2 regions of the Leminorella richardii genome follow, and region 1 is predicted to be linked to the other one. Evidence: predicted binding sites of a transcription regulator. Region 1 holds the regulator's gene; the other holds the start of a gene.
The links. The regulator PhoB, encoded in region 1, activates phosphate uptake and scavenging genes when phosphate is short. The targets are predictions, from matches to a motif close to CTGTCATAAAACTGNCNNAT.

Region 1 (8,060 bases):
AGCGCTATCGCCAGAGGCGAGTTAGAGTCTTCACAGCTGGCTGCTGCGCTGATCAGTATGAAAGTCCGTGGGGAGACGCCGGATGAAATCGCAGGCGCCGCCTCGGCCTTTCTCGCAGACGCTCAGCCTTTTCCCCGCCCCGACTATGACTTTGCCGACATTGTCGGTACCGGAGGCGACGGCACTAACAGTATCAATATTTCTACCGCTAGCGCCTTTGTCGCTGCATCTTGTGGAATAAAAATTGCTAAACACGGCAACCGCAGCGTCTCAAGCCGTTCAGGCTCTTCTGATCTGCTGGCGGCCATGGGTATCAAATTGGACTTACCGGCAGAAACCTCTCGCAAGGCGCTGGATGACCTCGGCGTTTGCTTTCTGTTTGCCCCTCAGTATCACTCAGGGTTTCGCCATGCGATGCCCGTTCGCCAGCAGCTAAAAACCCGCACACTGTTTAACGTGCTTGGCCCGCTCATCAATCCGGCTCGTCCGAAAAAAGCGCTGATTGGCGTCTATAGCCCTGAGCTAGTGCTTCCCATTGCAGAAACCCTTCGCGTGCTGGGCTACGAACAGGCTGCCGTTGTACACGGCGGCGGCATGGACGAAGTAGCCATCCACGCGCCGACAGAAGTCGCTGAACTGCGCGATGGTGAAATTAATCTGTACCGTTTAAGCCATCGCGATTTTGGCCTAGAACAGCACGCTCTGTCCGATCTGGAGGGCGGTACACCAGAAGAAAACCGTGACATTCTGTCTCGCCTGCTGCAGGGTAAAGGAAAAATGGCTCACGCCAGCGCAGTTGCCGCTAACGTTGCGGTTCTGATGCGACTGTTTGGGCAAGAGTGCTTAAAAGAAAACGCCGAAAAGGCCATGGACATCATTCACAGCGGCGTCGCCTATGACCGCGTTCAAGCGCTGGCAGCGAGAGGATAAATCATGCAGGAAACCGTATTAACGCGCATCGTAAACGATAAACACCAGTGGGTTGCTGAACGACGCCAAAAGCAGCCGCTGGAAAGCTTCCGGCATAAAATAGAGCCCAGCAGCCGCAGCTTTTATCAGGCGCTAACCGACAACAAGGCGGTGTTTATTCTGGAGTGCAAAAAGGCTTCCCCCTCAAAAGGGCTTATCCGTGAGCACTTCGATCCTCGAGCCATTGCCGAAAGCTACCGCCCCTTTGCATCCGCCATTTCAGTATTGACTGACGAGAAGTACTTTCAGGGCAGCTTCGACTACCTCACCTTAGTCAGCCGTCAGGTACATCAGCCCGTGCTGTGTAAAGACTTTATCATTGATGAATATCAGATTTATCTGGCGCGCTTTTACCGCGCAGATGCCATTCTGCTAATGCTGTCAGTGCTCGATGATAAACAGTACAAGCAGCTGTCCGCTGTCGCACATTCGCTCAATATGGGCGTTTTGACGGAGGTGAGTAATGAAGAGGAGCGCGTTCGCGCCGTTGCCCTTGAGGCTCGCGTCGTCGGCATCAACAACCGTGACTTACGCGATCTCTCTATCGACCTTAATCGCACGCGTACTATGGCGCCGAAGCTGCCGTCGTCCACTATTGTTATCAGCGAGTCCGGTATTCACACCTATCAGCAGGTGCGAGAGCTAAGCCAGTACGCTAACGGCTTCCTTATCGGCAGCGCGCTGATGTCTGAACCCGATTTGGATCTGGCCGTTCGCCGTGTGATCCTCGGCGCCAATAAAGTTTGCGGCTTAACTCGCCCAGAAGATGCCGAAGCCGCTTATCGCGCCGGAGCCGTTTACGGTGGGCTGATCTTTGTAGGTAAATCTCCCCGCTACGTCGATCTGGCGCAGGCTAATAAAATCGTTCAGGCGGCGCCGCTACAGTGGGTTGGCGTATTCAGCAACGCTAAACAGGAGAGCGTCCTGCTGGCCGTTGAACGCCTGGGGCTCAGCGCCGTTCAGCTTCACGGCCAAGAGGACGATAATTATATCGCCCTGTTGCGCCAAAGCCTGCCTTCAGGCTGCCAAATTTGGCGCGCCAAAAGCGTCAGCGGCTCGCTTCCCTCTTTGGCCGCACCCCACGTTGACCGTATCTTGCTGGATAACGGTGCGGGCGGCACTGGGCAAACGTTCGACTGGGCACTGCTAGCCGACCTACCGCTAGACAACGTCATGCTAGCCGGAGGGCTCACCCCCGATAACGCAGCTAAAGCGGCCGCACTAGGCTGTAGAGGGCTGGATTTTAATTCTGGTGTAGAAAGCGCTCCGGGGGAAAAGAGCGGCGATCGGATCCACGCAGCGTTTTCTGCCCTGCGTCATTACTAAACGTATTTTATTGATAACCTAATAGATTATAACGATTCGAGACGTCCCTGATGTCGACAACAAAAGGATATAGCATGACATTACTTAACCCTTATTTCGGCGAATTTGGCGGCATGTACGTTCCGCAAATTCTTATGCCGGCGCTACAGCAGCTTGAAGACGCCTTTGTTAAAGCACAAAGCGATCCTGAGTTTCAGGCAGAGTTTCACGACCTGTTAACCAACTATGCCGGTCGCCCTACGCCGTTAACCCTGTGCCGTAACCTGACCGCAGGCACTAAAACCAAGCTGTATCTTAAACGAGAAGACCTGCTTCACGGCGGCGCGCACAAGACAAACCAAGTGCTCGGACAGGCTTTGTTGGCTAAAAGAATGGGCAAAACGGAGATTATCGCAGAAACCGGTGCCGGCCAGCACGGCGTTGCCGCCGCACTTGCCAGCGCGCTACTCGGCCTGAAGTGCCGAGTATATATGGGTGCTAAAGACGTTCAGCGTCAGTCCCCTAACGTCTTCAGAATGCGTTTGATGGGCGCGGAAGTGATCCCTGTGCACAGCGGTTCTTCCACGCTGAAAGACGCCTGTAATGAGGCGCTGAGAGACTGGTCTGCCAACTATGATAAAGCACACTACCTGCTCGGTACCGCTGCGGGGCCGCATCCGTTTCCAACTATTGTCCGCGAGTTCCAGCGCATGATTGGCGAAGAAACCAAAGCGCAGATGAAAGAAAAAGAAGACTGCCTGCCCGATGCGGTGCTGGCCTGTATCGGCGGCGGCTCTAACGCTATCGGCATGTTCGCTGACTTTATCGACGAACCGAGCGTTAGGCTTATTGGCGTAGAGCCTGCCGGACTCGGTATTGAATCTGGGCAGCACGGCGCACCGCTGAAACACGGCCGCGTCGGCATCTACTTCGGCATGAAGTCACCGATGATGCAGACCGAAGAAGGTCAAATCGAAGAGTCTTACTCTATCTCTGCCGGGTTGGACTTTCCGTCCGTTGGGCCTCAGCACGCCTATCTGAACAGCATTGGGCGCGCAGAGTACGTTTCCATTACCGATGACGAAGCGCTCGACGCGTTCAAACAGCTTTCACGTCATGAAGGCATTATTCCCGCGCTGGAATCCTCCCACGCGCTGGCCTACGCGCTAAAAATGATTGCAGCAGAGCCTGAAAAAGAGCAAATCCTGGTGGTCAACCTGTCCGGCCGGGGAGATAAAGACATATTTACCGTTCACGACATTTTAAAAGCGCGGGGAGAAATCTGATGGAACGCTATCAACAACTGTTTAGTCAGCTGAAAAGCAAAGGAGAAGGCGCTTTTGTTCCCTTCGTCACGCTGGGCGATCCCTCCCCAGAGCTGTCGCTAAAAATTATCGACACACTGATCGAAGCAGGTGCCGACGCTCTAGAGCTTGGCATCCCGTTCTCCGACCCGCTGGCAGACGGCCCGACGATTCAGAGCGCGACGCTGCGCGCCTTTGCCTCTGGAGTGACGCCGTCACTTTGCTTTGACCTGCTGGCGCAGATCCGTGCACGCCATCCTGATATTCCTATTGGCCTGCTGATGTACGCCAATCTGGTGTTTACCCGCGGCATTGACGCCTTCTACGCGCGCTGTGCTGAGGTTGGCGTTGACTCAGTGTTAGTGGCCGACGTGCCGTTCGAAGAGTCTGAACCGTTTCGAACCGCTGCAATGTGTCACGGCATCGCGCCGATCTTTATCTGCCCTCCTAACGCCAGCGATGAATTGCTGCGTCAAATCGCTACACACGGGCGAGGCTACACTTATCTGCTTTCCCGTGCTGGGGTAACAGGTGCAGAAAACAAAGCCCATCAGCCCCTTGAACACCTGATTCAGGCTTTAAACGAATACCATGCCGCACCGGCGATTCAAGGCTTTGGTATCTCTGAAGCCGCTCAGGTCAAAGCGGCACTCGACAGCGGCGCTGCGGGGGCAATATCCGGCTCGGCCATTGTCAAAATCATTGAAGAGTACCACTCTCAGCCGGATGAGATGCTGCGCAGACTGGCTGACTTTGTCGCTCGACTGAAGGCAGCGACAAAAAAGTAATGAGTGCATAAGCTATATAAGTGCATACAGAAACGGGCGCATCAGCGCCCGTTCTTTCTTCTTTCTTCTTTCTTCATCCCTATACTTCTACGCCGTTCTATACATCTCTACGCCTTCTCTTGCACACTCACGACCGCAGCAGTAGGTATCACGAAGCTAAACTCACTGCCTTTACCGAGCTGGCTTTCGATTTCCAGTCGAGAGTCGTGGTGGTTAAGTGCGTGTTTTACAATAGCCAGTCCTAGGCCGCTACCGCCAGTCTGCCGAGAACGGGAAGCATCCACGCGGTAAAACCGCTCTGTTAAGTGAGAGATATGCTGTGGTTCAATGCCTGGCCCGCTGTCTTTCACGCTAAACCGTGCGCCTTTTGGCGTCAGCAGCCAGTCAACCTGAATCGCAGTGCCTTCCGGCGTGTGGTTTACCGCGTTATACACTAGGTTAGACATAGCGCTATAGAGCTGTTCCTGATTGCCATAAACACAGAGCCCCGGAGCAATATTAAAGCGAAACGACTGTCGACCTGCGCTTAACACTTCGGCCTCGCGCGCCAGCGTCTCCAGCATGGCCGGCACGTTGATCTTTTCCTTAGAGACACCGCGCGGCGCGGCTTCAATTCGAGACAGGGTCAGCAGTTGATTAACCAGAAGATCCATTCGCTCTGACTGCCCTTTCATGCTGGCCACCGCGCGCTGGCGAATTTCAGGACGCGTGTCCTCATCGTCCAGCATTTCTAAATATCCTCGAAGGACAGTCAGCGGCGTTTTCAGCTCATGGCTGGCGTTAGTAAAGAACTTCCGTCTAACTTCTTCCAACTGCCTCACCTGTGAAACGTCACGGGCGGAAATCAACATCTGCCCTTCGTCATAAGGCACAATGCGAAATTCAATGTAGCTACCGTTGTTAAATTGAAGCGTTAACGGCTGGTCAAACTGCCGTTGATTAACAAAGTCAGTAAACTGCGGATAGCGAATTAAATTGAGAATATGCTGACCGTTATCCTCCGGCCAGCGAAAGCCCAGTATGCTTTGCGCCAGACGGTTACACCAAAAAATATGCCCGCTCTCGGTGCTGAGGATAACCGCATCCGGCAGAGACTCCGCACCGCTGCGAAAGCGCTTAATGAGCGACGTCAGCTCTCGTCGACGCTGTCGATTTCGATGCTGCATTTGATAAAGCCCGTAAAACAGCGGTTCCCAGCTGCCTCTGCCGGACGGCGGCATAATGCTGCGATCCAACCACAGCCAGTGGGAAAGCTTCAGCAAATTATAAAAATGCCAGCAAAGAGCAAGGCTGACGGAAATCAGCAACAGCAGCGTCAAGTGACCAAAAAAAATGCTGAGTAACAGCGCAGGAAGGCAGAAAAGAAACAGCTCTACGATGATTTTTTTCCACGACAGGCGTTCTAGCACAGGCGGTGTCCTAATTAAAAGCGCGTTGAAAAACGATAGCCAGAGCCGCGAACGGTTTGCAGCATTTTGTCGTAGCCGCCGCTTTCCAGCGTTTTACGCAGCCGCCGGATAAACACGTCCACGGTTCTGTCCTCGACGTAAACATTAGTGCCCCACACGTGATTTAGCAGCTGTTCGCGACTATAAACTCGCTCAGGGTGGCTCATAAAAAAGTGGAGCAGTTTATATTCGGTGGGTCCCATATCGAGCGGAACTTCATCTACCATAACTCGATGGGAGGACGGATCGAGTACCAGTCCGTTAAACGCCAGCGGTTCATGCTCTGTCACCGGGGACGTTCTTCTCATGACGGCCTTGATGCGGGCAATCAACTCTTTAGGTGAAAACGGCTTAGTGACATAGTCGTCAGCGCCGGACTCCAGCCCCTGAACGCGGTCGTCCTCTTCCACTCGGGCGGTTAACATAATGATGGGGATACTGCGCGTTAGTGCTTCTCGCTTCATTGCCTTAATCAGCTGTATTCCCGAGCCTCCGGGCAGCATCCAGTCAAGAAGCACCAGATCGGGAAACGGCTCTTTTAGCTGAGCCTGTGCACTGGCTAAATCAGCGGCTTCAACCGTCTGGTAATCGTGCTGTTCCAGCACGAGAGAAATCATTTCCCTGATTGGCGCTTCGTCCTCTACAACCAGTATGCGTTTCATCATAGGGCGTTGTGCTCTTTCGCTGTTCGCTGTCATAAGCACCGTGCGGCGCTCAGGTTCATCATTGCACATCAGTATGATACAGATATATGACAGTTTTATGACGTTAACAACCGCCAGCGTCAGAATTCACCTGAAATAAGTGAAAAAGACCGCCATTTAACCCTTGGCTGCGTATAATGGCGCAGCAACGTGACTGATACTGAGAGGATTCATGCGCATTATTCACACGTCTGACTGGCATTTAGGGCAGTACTTCTTTACGAAAAGCCGAGCCGCAGAACATGAAGCCTTCTTAGACTGGCTGATTGAACGCGTTCTTATCCACTCTGTCGACGCCATTATCGTTGCCGGAGACGTGTTCGATACCGCATCGCCCCCCAGCTACGCCCGTGAACTTTATAATCAGTTTATCGTCAAACTTCAGCCTACAGGCTGTCGTCTGGTGGTGCTGGGTGGGAATCACGACGCCGTCGCCGTGCTTAACGAATCCCGATCGCTGCTGGCCTGCCTCAACGTTGACGTTATTGCTGGCGTAGCGGAAGATCCATCTCAGTCACTTTTAGTTCTCACTAACAGTGCCGATGAACCTTCCGCTCTACTGTGTGCCGTTCCGTTTATTCGTCAGCGTGACATTGTCACTAGTCAAGCCGGGCAGTCTGCGGAAGAAAAACAGCAGGGAATGCGTGCAGCAATTGCAGCCTACTATCAGCACCTCTACGAGCTAGCGCTAGAAAAAAGAGAGGCAATCGGCCGCCCTTTACCCATTATTCTCACTGGCCACTTAACGACGGTTGGCGCATCAACGTCGGATTCCGTCAGGGAGATCTATATCGGTACCCTTGATGCCTTTCCCGCACAGGATTTCCCCCCTGCTGACTATATTGCTCTGGGCCACATTCACCGACCGCAAAAGGTGGCGAACAGCGAGTATATTCGCTATTCGGGATCTCCGATCCCCCTTAGCTTCGACGAAGCTGGTCAGGAAAAAAGCGTCGTTTTGGTGGAGTTTACGCCCAACGAGTCGACCAGCATCGAGCTGCTGCCCGTTCCGGAATTTCAGCCGATGCGCTTAATCAGTGGTGATATCGATACCGTACTCAATCAGCTATCATCATTCGACTCTCATCGTGAAGAGCTGCCTACCTGGCTGGACATTGAGGTCGATACCGCCCTTTACCTAAGCGATCTGCAAAAGCGCATTCAGCTAATGGCTGACACTCTGCCAGTCGATGTACTACTGCTGCGGCGCAGTAAGTCGATGGCTCACCGCCATTTGGTGCGGCAGGAAAAAGAAACGCTGTCTGAGCTGACGGCAAGTGACGTTTTCGAGCGCAGGCTGGCGCAGGAACAGGCACAGTCTCCCGATGAAAACGCTGCGCTGCGCTATCCTCGGTTGAGGGAGATGTTTAACGGTATTCTAGAAGACGTCAGGCTCGAACGCGAACAGCGCGCCAAGGAGGAGATCAAGTGAAAATTCTCAGCCTGCGCCTCAAAAATATTAATTCCCTCAAGGGCGAGTGGAAAATCGACTTTACCCGCCCGCCCTTTTGCGACAACGCGCTGTTTGCCATTACGGGCCCA
Region 2 (8,060 bases), 1.9 Mb from region 1:
ATCATGACCGTTGCCCCCTCTTTAAAAGCGTCGGCAGCGTCGTTAAGCGTCATGGCGTTTAGCCTAAACAGCACACCGATAATGGCTGTTATCACGCCCATAGCGAAAAACTGTCCGGCAATTTCCGGAATGTACCAGCCGTGAGCCACTACGCCCCAAACCACCCAGACCATCACGCCGACAATCGTCAACAGCACCAGCCAGTAGCCTAGGCCGAAGTCCGCTTTTTTTACCTGCGTTGACCGTTCGCGGAAATAGTTATCGCTGTGGTAGCTGTAGGACTTTTCCGGCGCGCGCTTGATCTTGCGCGCATAGGCCATGGTAAAAGCGGTGCCAAATAGCGTAAATCCAAGCCACAGGCAGATGCGAAGCGTCGAGCCCGACAGCACCGGCACGTCGGCAATACCCTGCGCAATCACCACACTAAACGGGTTCATCCACGACGTTGCAAAGCCTATTTGAGTGGCAACGTAGGTCACCATGACGGTTGTAATGCTGTCGTAGCCGAGCCTGACCATCAGCGGCGCAATGATGATGGCAAAGGCTATCGCCTCTTCCCCCATGCCAAATACCGCGCCGCCTAGCGAGAACAGGAAAAACATGGCGGGAATAAAGAGTATTTCGTTGCCGCGAGTTTTATCGATAAGCCGCAAGATGCCGTTGTCGATAGTGCCGGTACGCATAACGATGCCGAACGCACCGCCAATCACCAGCATAAACATAATGATGCCGATGGCTGAGCCGTACTTATCTCCAGAAGCTAGCCCTTCAAACGGGAAGTTAAGCAGTCCAATGCCGTCACCGCTGGCAAACAGCGCAATCTTTTTAAATATCGGCTGACCGTCAGGATCGGTTGCGTAGCTAAAAGACGTCGGGTCGATAACCTTACGGGCTTTTTCTACCCCTTCGACCAGATAGTGAACCTCTTTGATCTGAAATGAGCCAACGGGGATGAAATAAGTTAAGGCCGAAACAAAAATGCCGATAAAGAAGATGATGATAAGCGTGTCTGGCATTCTGCTGCGCCTGTTAGCGCGAACAATGTCCGGAGTGTGACTTTCAGGCTTTCCCTGATGCTGTGCGTTATCCATAGTCGTATTTATGTTGGGGTTAATTAAAGAAGAGACGATAGTAGTTACCCTTGATTATCACATCAAGAAAAAGGCGCGTAGATTTAGAGCTAGAGAGAAAAATAAAAGTGATAGCGATAAAAACAGTGGTGATAAAAAAGCGGGAACGTTAGCCCCCGCGTTGATTGATGAGCAGCATTGATGAACTGTGACAGTTAAGCCGTGATACAGTCCTGCACGGCTTTCTGGCGAATAGCGTCCAGTGTGTCGTCAACAACTAGCTGACCGTCGCGATATACCGGCACCAGCAGATTTTTCTCTGGGGCTATGCTGTCCCGAGCGACGGTTTTAAACTCGCCGTTGTCTTTTATCAGCGCCAGTCGGCCTTTTTTAGAGCGCTTCACGCTGTCAGTGATTGGGTCTTTGTAGATGTCTTTCCACTGGCCGTTAATACAGATGGCGGAAGCCTTCATGGCGAACTTCTGCGTATCGCGATTCACTTTTTGCAGCAGTTCACCGCCCATACCGAACGCCACGTTTTCCGCACTCAGGCGTCGATTCTTCATTTCCCGCAGGATATCGGCGATAGAAGAGGCTGAAATGCCATCCCCCTGAATAATACGGATAAAGTCCGGCAGCACCTTGTAGCCTTTGTTGTTCACGCGAAAGCCGAATTTTGCCATCAGGCGCTCAATAGCTTCATTGACAATAGCGACAGGATCGCCAGAGTCGGGGCGGATCACCAGCGTGCCGCCGTTGCTTTCCACCTGTGATTTCAGGCTGCCGCCCCAAATGTTATCGATGGCGTTCCAAAGGTCGTAGGAATCGCTGACCACGGCAACGGTTCGACCCTTGCCTCCAAAGCGTCTAAGCATATTGGCATAGGCGTCTGTTTCTCCCTCGCGGCCCCAGCTGGTGATGGTGCTGTGCTCGGCGGCAGGAATGGAAAATCCGGCCATTGGGCTGTGATAAAAGCGCTTGGCGCTAACCAGCGCTGCTAGGCTGTCGGTGCCCATAAAGTTGACTAAATGGGCTAGGCTGCCGATGCTGACGCTCTCTTCTGAGCTTGCTCCTCTGGCGCCGAAGTCGTGCAGTTTAAACGGTAAGCCATCGAGGGAGTCGGCAGTATCCTGTAAATAGCGCGCTATCAGGCTGTGGCAGGCTTTGGAGATGGTCGCCACCGTCGTCGGGTACCAGACAGCGCGCAGCAGCGCAGTTTCTATATAGCTGGTAAGCCATGCACACTTGGGATCGGTGTTGATAACCTGAACCAGCACATTACCCGTCGGCACCAGCGTTCCTTCCGGTACCGCTTCAATTTCCAGCGGCAGGTAGCCGCTGTGCGCCTGCAAAATATGCATCCAGCCATCATAGTTAAACGGCAGGCCGTGCAGCGCCATCATCTCTTCGGCTTCGTTGATGTCCGTCAGGGTGATTGGGGTCATCAGGTACTGCTTGATAAACATCTGCAGGCCAAAAAATAGTGTTTTAGGGTAAACACCGCCGCGGGATTCAATATAGCTGGAGATGTATTCCGTCCCCTGTGGGTACTGAAGGAAGTGGGACGTCTTGTAAGAATCGCTGTTGAGTATCAGGTTATGCATGATGGAAATCCTCCAATCAATGAATGTCCCGCGCCGGTCTGTCCAGCACGGCGGCAGTTTCCTGCCCTTAAGGGTAGCTCCTACCCTGTGTTTAATATAGTGGCACAAAGACACTATGTGGGTCAATAAAATTTAATGGCAATTTGCCACTAATATAAAAACACCTTTGCTTACAGGAAAAAGTCGGCTGTCATAAAACTGTAATAGACCCGACATTATACTGTCATCAAAGGGTCTTAATGTTTCCAGCGTACTCGTTAATCATCTGACGTTTTGCTTGCTACAGAGACAATCGCATTCCTTTAGGAGGAATCATGAAACTGATACGTACAACGCTCGCTTTCGGCATAGCCGCCACCGTTTCAATGACTGCACTTACTGCCTTTGCCGCTGAAAACATCACCGGTGCGGGCGCGACCTTCCCGGCTCCTGTTTACGCCAAGTGGGCGGACAGCTATCAAAAAGAGCACGGCAACAACATTAACTATCAGGGGATCGGTTCATCCGGCGGCGTTAAGCAAATCAACGCCAATACTGTTGACTTCGGCGCATCGGATGCCCCGCTGGCTGACGAGCGTCTGGAAAAAGAAGACCTGTTCCAGTTTCCTACCGTGATCGGCGGTGTCGTGATGGCGGTAAACGTTCAGGGCATTAAGTCAGGGGAGCTGACGCTGGACGGTAAAACGCTGGGAGATATCTACCTCGGCACGGTGAAGAAGTGGAATGACCCGGCTATTGCCAAACTGAACCCCGGCGTGAAGCTGCCGGATCAGGCCATTAACGTTGTTCGCCGCGCTGACGGCTCCGGTACCTCATTCGTGTTTACCAGCTATCTGGCGAAAGTCAGCCCCGAGTGGAAAGCGCAAGTAGGCGTCGGCTCTACGGTAAAATGGCCAATTGGCCTAGGCGGTAAGGGTAACGACGGCATTGCCGCTTTCGTACAGCGCCTGCCGGGCTCTATTGGCTATGTGGAATATGCCTATGCCAAGCAGAACAATCTAGCCTACACCAAGTTAATCTCCGCTAACGGTGAAGCGGTCAGTCCTACTCAGGAATCTTTTAGCGCTGCGGCTAAAGGCATCGACTGGTCTAAGTCGTTCGCTCAGGATTTGACCTTCCAGAAAGGTAAAGACGCCTGGCCGATCACCTCTACAACGTTCATTCTGGTGCATAAAACCCAGAAAGACGCCAAGCGCGGCGCTGAAGTGCTGAAGTTCTTCGACTGGGGCTACACCAAGGGCGGTACTCTGGCGAAAGAGTTGGACTACGCCGTGCTGCCTGATGCGGTCATTGAGCAAGTGCGCAGCGCTTGGAAAACCCAGATTAAAGATGCCAGCGGCAAACCCATTTACTAATTAACTTTTGGTCGCCCTCTCTGAAAAAGAGAGGGCGCTAACCCACCGCAGGGAGACCCAATGGCGGAATACAAGCCAATGATAAAAGCGCCGGGAAAGCAGGGCGATATTATTTTCAGCGCGCTAGTCAGACTGGCGGCGCTGATTACGCTTTTACTGCTGGGCGGCATTATCGTTTCTCTGATTGTTGCCTCTTGGCCGAGCATACAAAAGTTCGGCCTCAGCTTTCTCTGGAACAAAGAATGGGATGCGCCCGCTGATGAGTTCGGCGCGCTGGTGCCGATTTACGGCACGATCGTCACTTCTATTATCGCGCTGCTGATCGCCGTGCCGGTGAGCTTCGGTATCGCACTGTTTCTGACAGAGCTGGCTCCTAACTGGCTCAAGCGCCCGCTAGGGATTGCCATTGAGCTGCTGGCGGCAATCCCCAGCATCGTTTATGGCATGTGGGGCCTGTTTATCTTCGCGCCGCTGTTCGCTGAATATTTTCAACAGCCAGTGGGAGACGTGGTCTCGAGCATTCCTATTATCGGAACCCTACTGTCTGGCCCGGCCTTTGGTATCGGCATTCTGGCTGCCGGGGTAATTCTGGCCATTATGATTATTCCCTATATTGCTGCAGTGATGCGTGACGTGTTTGAGCAGACGCCAACGCTGCTGAAAGAGTCCGCCTACGGCATCGGCTGCACCACTTGGGAAGTTATTCGCCGCATTGTGCTGCCCTATACCAAAAACGGCGTGATTGGCGGTGTGATGCTGGGTCTCGGGCGAGCGCTGGGGGAAACCATGGCGGTGACCTTCATTATCGGCAACACCTACCAGCTCGACAGCTTCTCGCTGTTTATGCCCGGCAACAGTATTACCTCGGCGCTGGCTAACGAGTTCGCCGAAGCGGAATCGGGGCTGCACACTGCCGCGCTGATGGAGCTTGGGCTGATTCTGTTTGTGATTACCTTTATCGTTCTGTCGCTGTCCAAGCTGATGATCCTACGTTTAAACAAGAATGAGGGGCGCTAAGATGAGCATTGTGAGATCGGAAGCCGCCTCCCGCGAAGCGACCCGCCGCAGCATGCAGGCGTGGCGCCGCCAGAAAAACCGCATGGCGCTGCTGGTATCCATGCTGGCAATGGCCTTTGGCCTGTTTTGGCTTATCTGGATCCTGTTTTCTACCTTTACCCGCGGTATCGACGGCATGTCGCTGGCTCTGTTTACCGAAATGACGCCGCCGCCTAATACTCAAGGTGGTGGGCTTGCTAACGCCATCGCGGGCAGCGGCCTGCTGATCCTGTGGGCGACGGTTATCGGTACGCCGCTGGGCATTCTGGCGGGCATCTATCTGGCGGAGTACGGGCGCAAGTCTTGGCTGGCGTCGGTCGTGCGCTTTATCAACGATATTCTGCTGTCAGCTCCTTCGATTGTCGTTGGCCTGTTTGTTTATACGCTGGTCGTGACTCAGATGGAGCGCTTCTCAGGCTGGGCGGGCGTCATTGCGCTAGCGCTGCTGCAGGTGCCTATTGTGATCCGCACGACTGAAAACATGCTGCGGCTAGTGCCAGACACCCTGCGTGAGGCGGCCTATGCCCTTGGTACGCCCAAGTGGAAAATCGTTCTGTCGCTGACGCTGAAGGCCTCAACCTCCGGCATCATTACTGGGGTGCTGCTGGCTATCGCCCGTATCGCCGGGGAAACCGCTCCGCTGCTGTTTACCGCCCTGTCGAACCAGTTCTGGAGCCTTGACCTGTCGTACCCGATAGCCAACCTGCCGGTAACGATATTCAAGTTTGCCATGAGTCCTTTTGCCGAATGGCAACAGCTGGCCTGGGCGGGTGTACTGCTAATTACGCTGTGCGTGCTGTTACTGAACATTCTGGCGCGTGTCATTTTTGCCAAGAAGAAATATTAAGAGAGAGGAAGTCATGACGCCTATGGGAACCACTTCTTGCGAAAGCAAAATTCAGGTGCGCGATCTCAACTTTTACTACGGGAAGTTCCACGCGCTGAAGAACATCTCGTTGGACATCGCTAAAAATCAGGTGACGGCCTTTATCGGCCCATCCGGCTGCGGCAAATCAACCCTGCTGCGCACTTTTAACAAGATGTATCAGCTTTATCCAGAGCAGAACGCGACCGGGCAAATCCTGCTGGACGGCGACAACATTCTGGACAACTCCCAAGACGTCGCACTGCTGCGCGCCAAAGTGGGGATGGTATTCCAAAAGCCAACGCCGTTTCCCATGTCGATTTACGACAACATTGCCTTTGGCGTACGCCTGTTTGAGCGGCTTCCTCGCGCGCAGATGGACGAACGAGTGCAGTGGGCGCTGACTAAAGCCGCCCTGTGGGATGAAACCAAAGACAAGCTGAACCAGAGTGGCTACAGCCTGTCCGGTGGGCAGCAGCAGCGTTTGTGCATTGCCCGCGGTATCGCCATCAAGCCGGAAGTGCTGCTGCTCGATGAACCCTGTTCCGCGCTCGACCCGATCTCAACCGGGCGCATCGAAGAGCTTATCAGCGAGCTGAAGTCAGACTATACGGTGGTGATCGTGACCCACAATATGCAGCAGGCCGCCCGCTGCTCCGACTATACAGCGTTTATGTATCTGGGGGAGCTTATTGAGTATTCCAATACCGATATGATGTTTACTACACCGCAGAAGAAACAGACTGAAGACTATATCACTGGCCGCTATGGTTGATTTTACACGTCATACTTCGCGCCGCAGGTGCGTTGGCTGCGCTCGCTCACCCCAGTCACTTACTTATGTAAGCTCCTGGGGATTCCCTCGCTTGCCGCCTTCCTGCAACGCGAAGTATTTAGTGTAAATATATGAGGATTAAAAATGGAAAACCTAAACTTAGGCAAGCATATTTCCGGCCAGTTTAACGCCGAACTGGAGCACATCCGCACACAGGTGATGGTGATGGGCGGGTTGGTGGAGCAGCAGTTGACAGACGCTATCAACGCAATGCATCAGGCGGATGAGGCCATGGCGCAGCGGGTGATTGACGATGACCACAAGGTCAACAAAATGGAAGTCGACATCGATGAGGCGTGTGTGCGCATCATCGCCAAGCGCCAGCCTACCGCCAGCGATCTTCGCCTGGTGATGGCGATCACCAAAACTGTCTCTGAGCTGGAGCGGATCGGCGATGTGGCGGACAAAATCTGCCGCATGGCGCTGGAGAAGTTCTCTCAGCAGCATAAGACGCTGCTGGTGAATCTGGAGTCGCTGGGTCGTCATACTGTGCAGATGCTGCACGACGTGCTGGACGCCTTTGCCCGCATGGACATCGATGAGGCCGTGCGCATCTACCGGGAAGACAAAAAGGTCGATTTGGAGTACGAAGGCATTATTCGCCAGCTGATGACCTATATGATGGAAGACCCGCGAACCATCCCTAGCGTGCTAACCGCGCTGGCCTGCGCCCGCTCTATCGAGCGTATCGGTGACCGCTGCCAGAATATCTGCGAGTTTATCTTTTACTTCGTTAAGGGGCAGGACTTCCGCCACCTGAGTGGAGATGAAATAGAGAGCGTGCTGGCGAAGAAGTAACTGGGATGACAGAAAGATATCGGCCGCCGGTCTTTGTCAGGCGGCCTTTTTTGTTTGGCTACGTCAGCTATTTGGCTGCGCTTTCTTCAAACTTTATCGACAGTAAAGACGGTTTGACCGAATCTTTATAGATATCCCACTGGTCTTTTGTGGCGTTAAACGCAGCAATAACGGCCTTGTCCTTAACGGACGTCACCAGCATAGTGTTATGAATGTCGGTGTCTACCGCTTTAGAAACGAAGCTAATGAGCCAGGCTTTCTTGCCCCCGTCCAGAGTGACTTCTTCTGCGGTTGGCTGATAGTTGCTCATGGCTTTAAGCATAAAGTCTTTATAAACGTCTAGCTGTTCCGCTCTTAACGGCGCCATGCCTGCGTTTATCGCCACGTTAACCTTTCCTTTTTCATCGGTAAAAATAACGTTTGGGCGGTTTTCCGACGGATACTTCATTTTTTTCATCATCTCGTCCATCGGGGTAA

Region 2: a site for PhoB is predicted at 2,862-2,881, ahead of pstS (phosphate ABC transporter substrate-binding protein PstS). Genes of this name have one in related genera too.

The regions. Positions count from the first base shown of each region.
Region 1 is NZ_LS483470.1:2,044,165-2,052,224, forward strand. Features, by position in the region: gene trpD (anthranilate phosphoribosyltransferase) at 1-930, shown strand, start outside; gene trpCF (bifunctional indole-3-glycerol-phosphate synthase TrpC/phosphoribosylanthranilate isomerase TrpF) at 934-2,295, shown strand; gene trpB (tryptophan synthase subunit beta) at 2,370-3,560, shown strand; gene trpA (tryptophan synthase subunit alpha) at 3,560-4,366, shown strand; gene phoR (phosphate regulon sensor histidine kinase PhoR) at 4,474-5,775, opposite strand; gene phoB (phosphate regulon transcriptional regulator PhoB) at 5,790-6,479, opposite strand; gene sbcD (exonuclease subunit SbcD) at 6,691-7,950, shown strand; gene DQM29_RS09445 (AAA family ATPase) at 7,947-8,060, shown strand, end outside.
Region 2 is NZ_LS483470.1:3,896,698-3,904,757, forward strand. Features, by position in the region: gene yfcC (putative basic amino acid antiporter YfcC) at 1-1,016, opposite strand, end outside; gene DQM29_RS18255 (hypothetical protein) at 1,102-1,272, shown strand; gene DQM29_RS17685 (nicotinate phosphoribosyltransferase) at 1,286-2,674, opposite strand; gene pstS (phosphate ABC transporter substrate-binding protein PstS) at 2,989-4,029, shown strand; gene pstC (phosphate ABC transporter permease PstC) at 4,090-5,046, shown strand; gene pstA (phosphate ABC transporter permease PstA) at 5,048-5,932, shown strand; gene pstB (phosphate ABC transporter ATP-binding protein PstB) at 5,955-6,725, shown strand; gene phoU (phosphate signaling complex protein PhoU) at 6,870-7,583, shown strand; gene DQM29_RS17715 (hypothetical protein) at 7,651-8,060, opposite strand, start outside.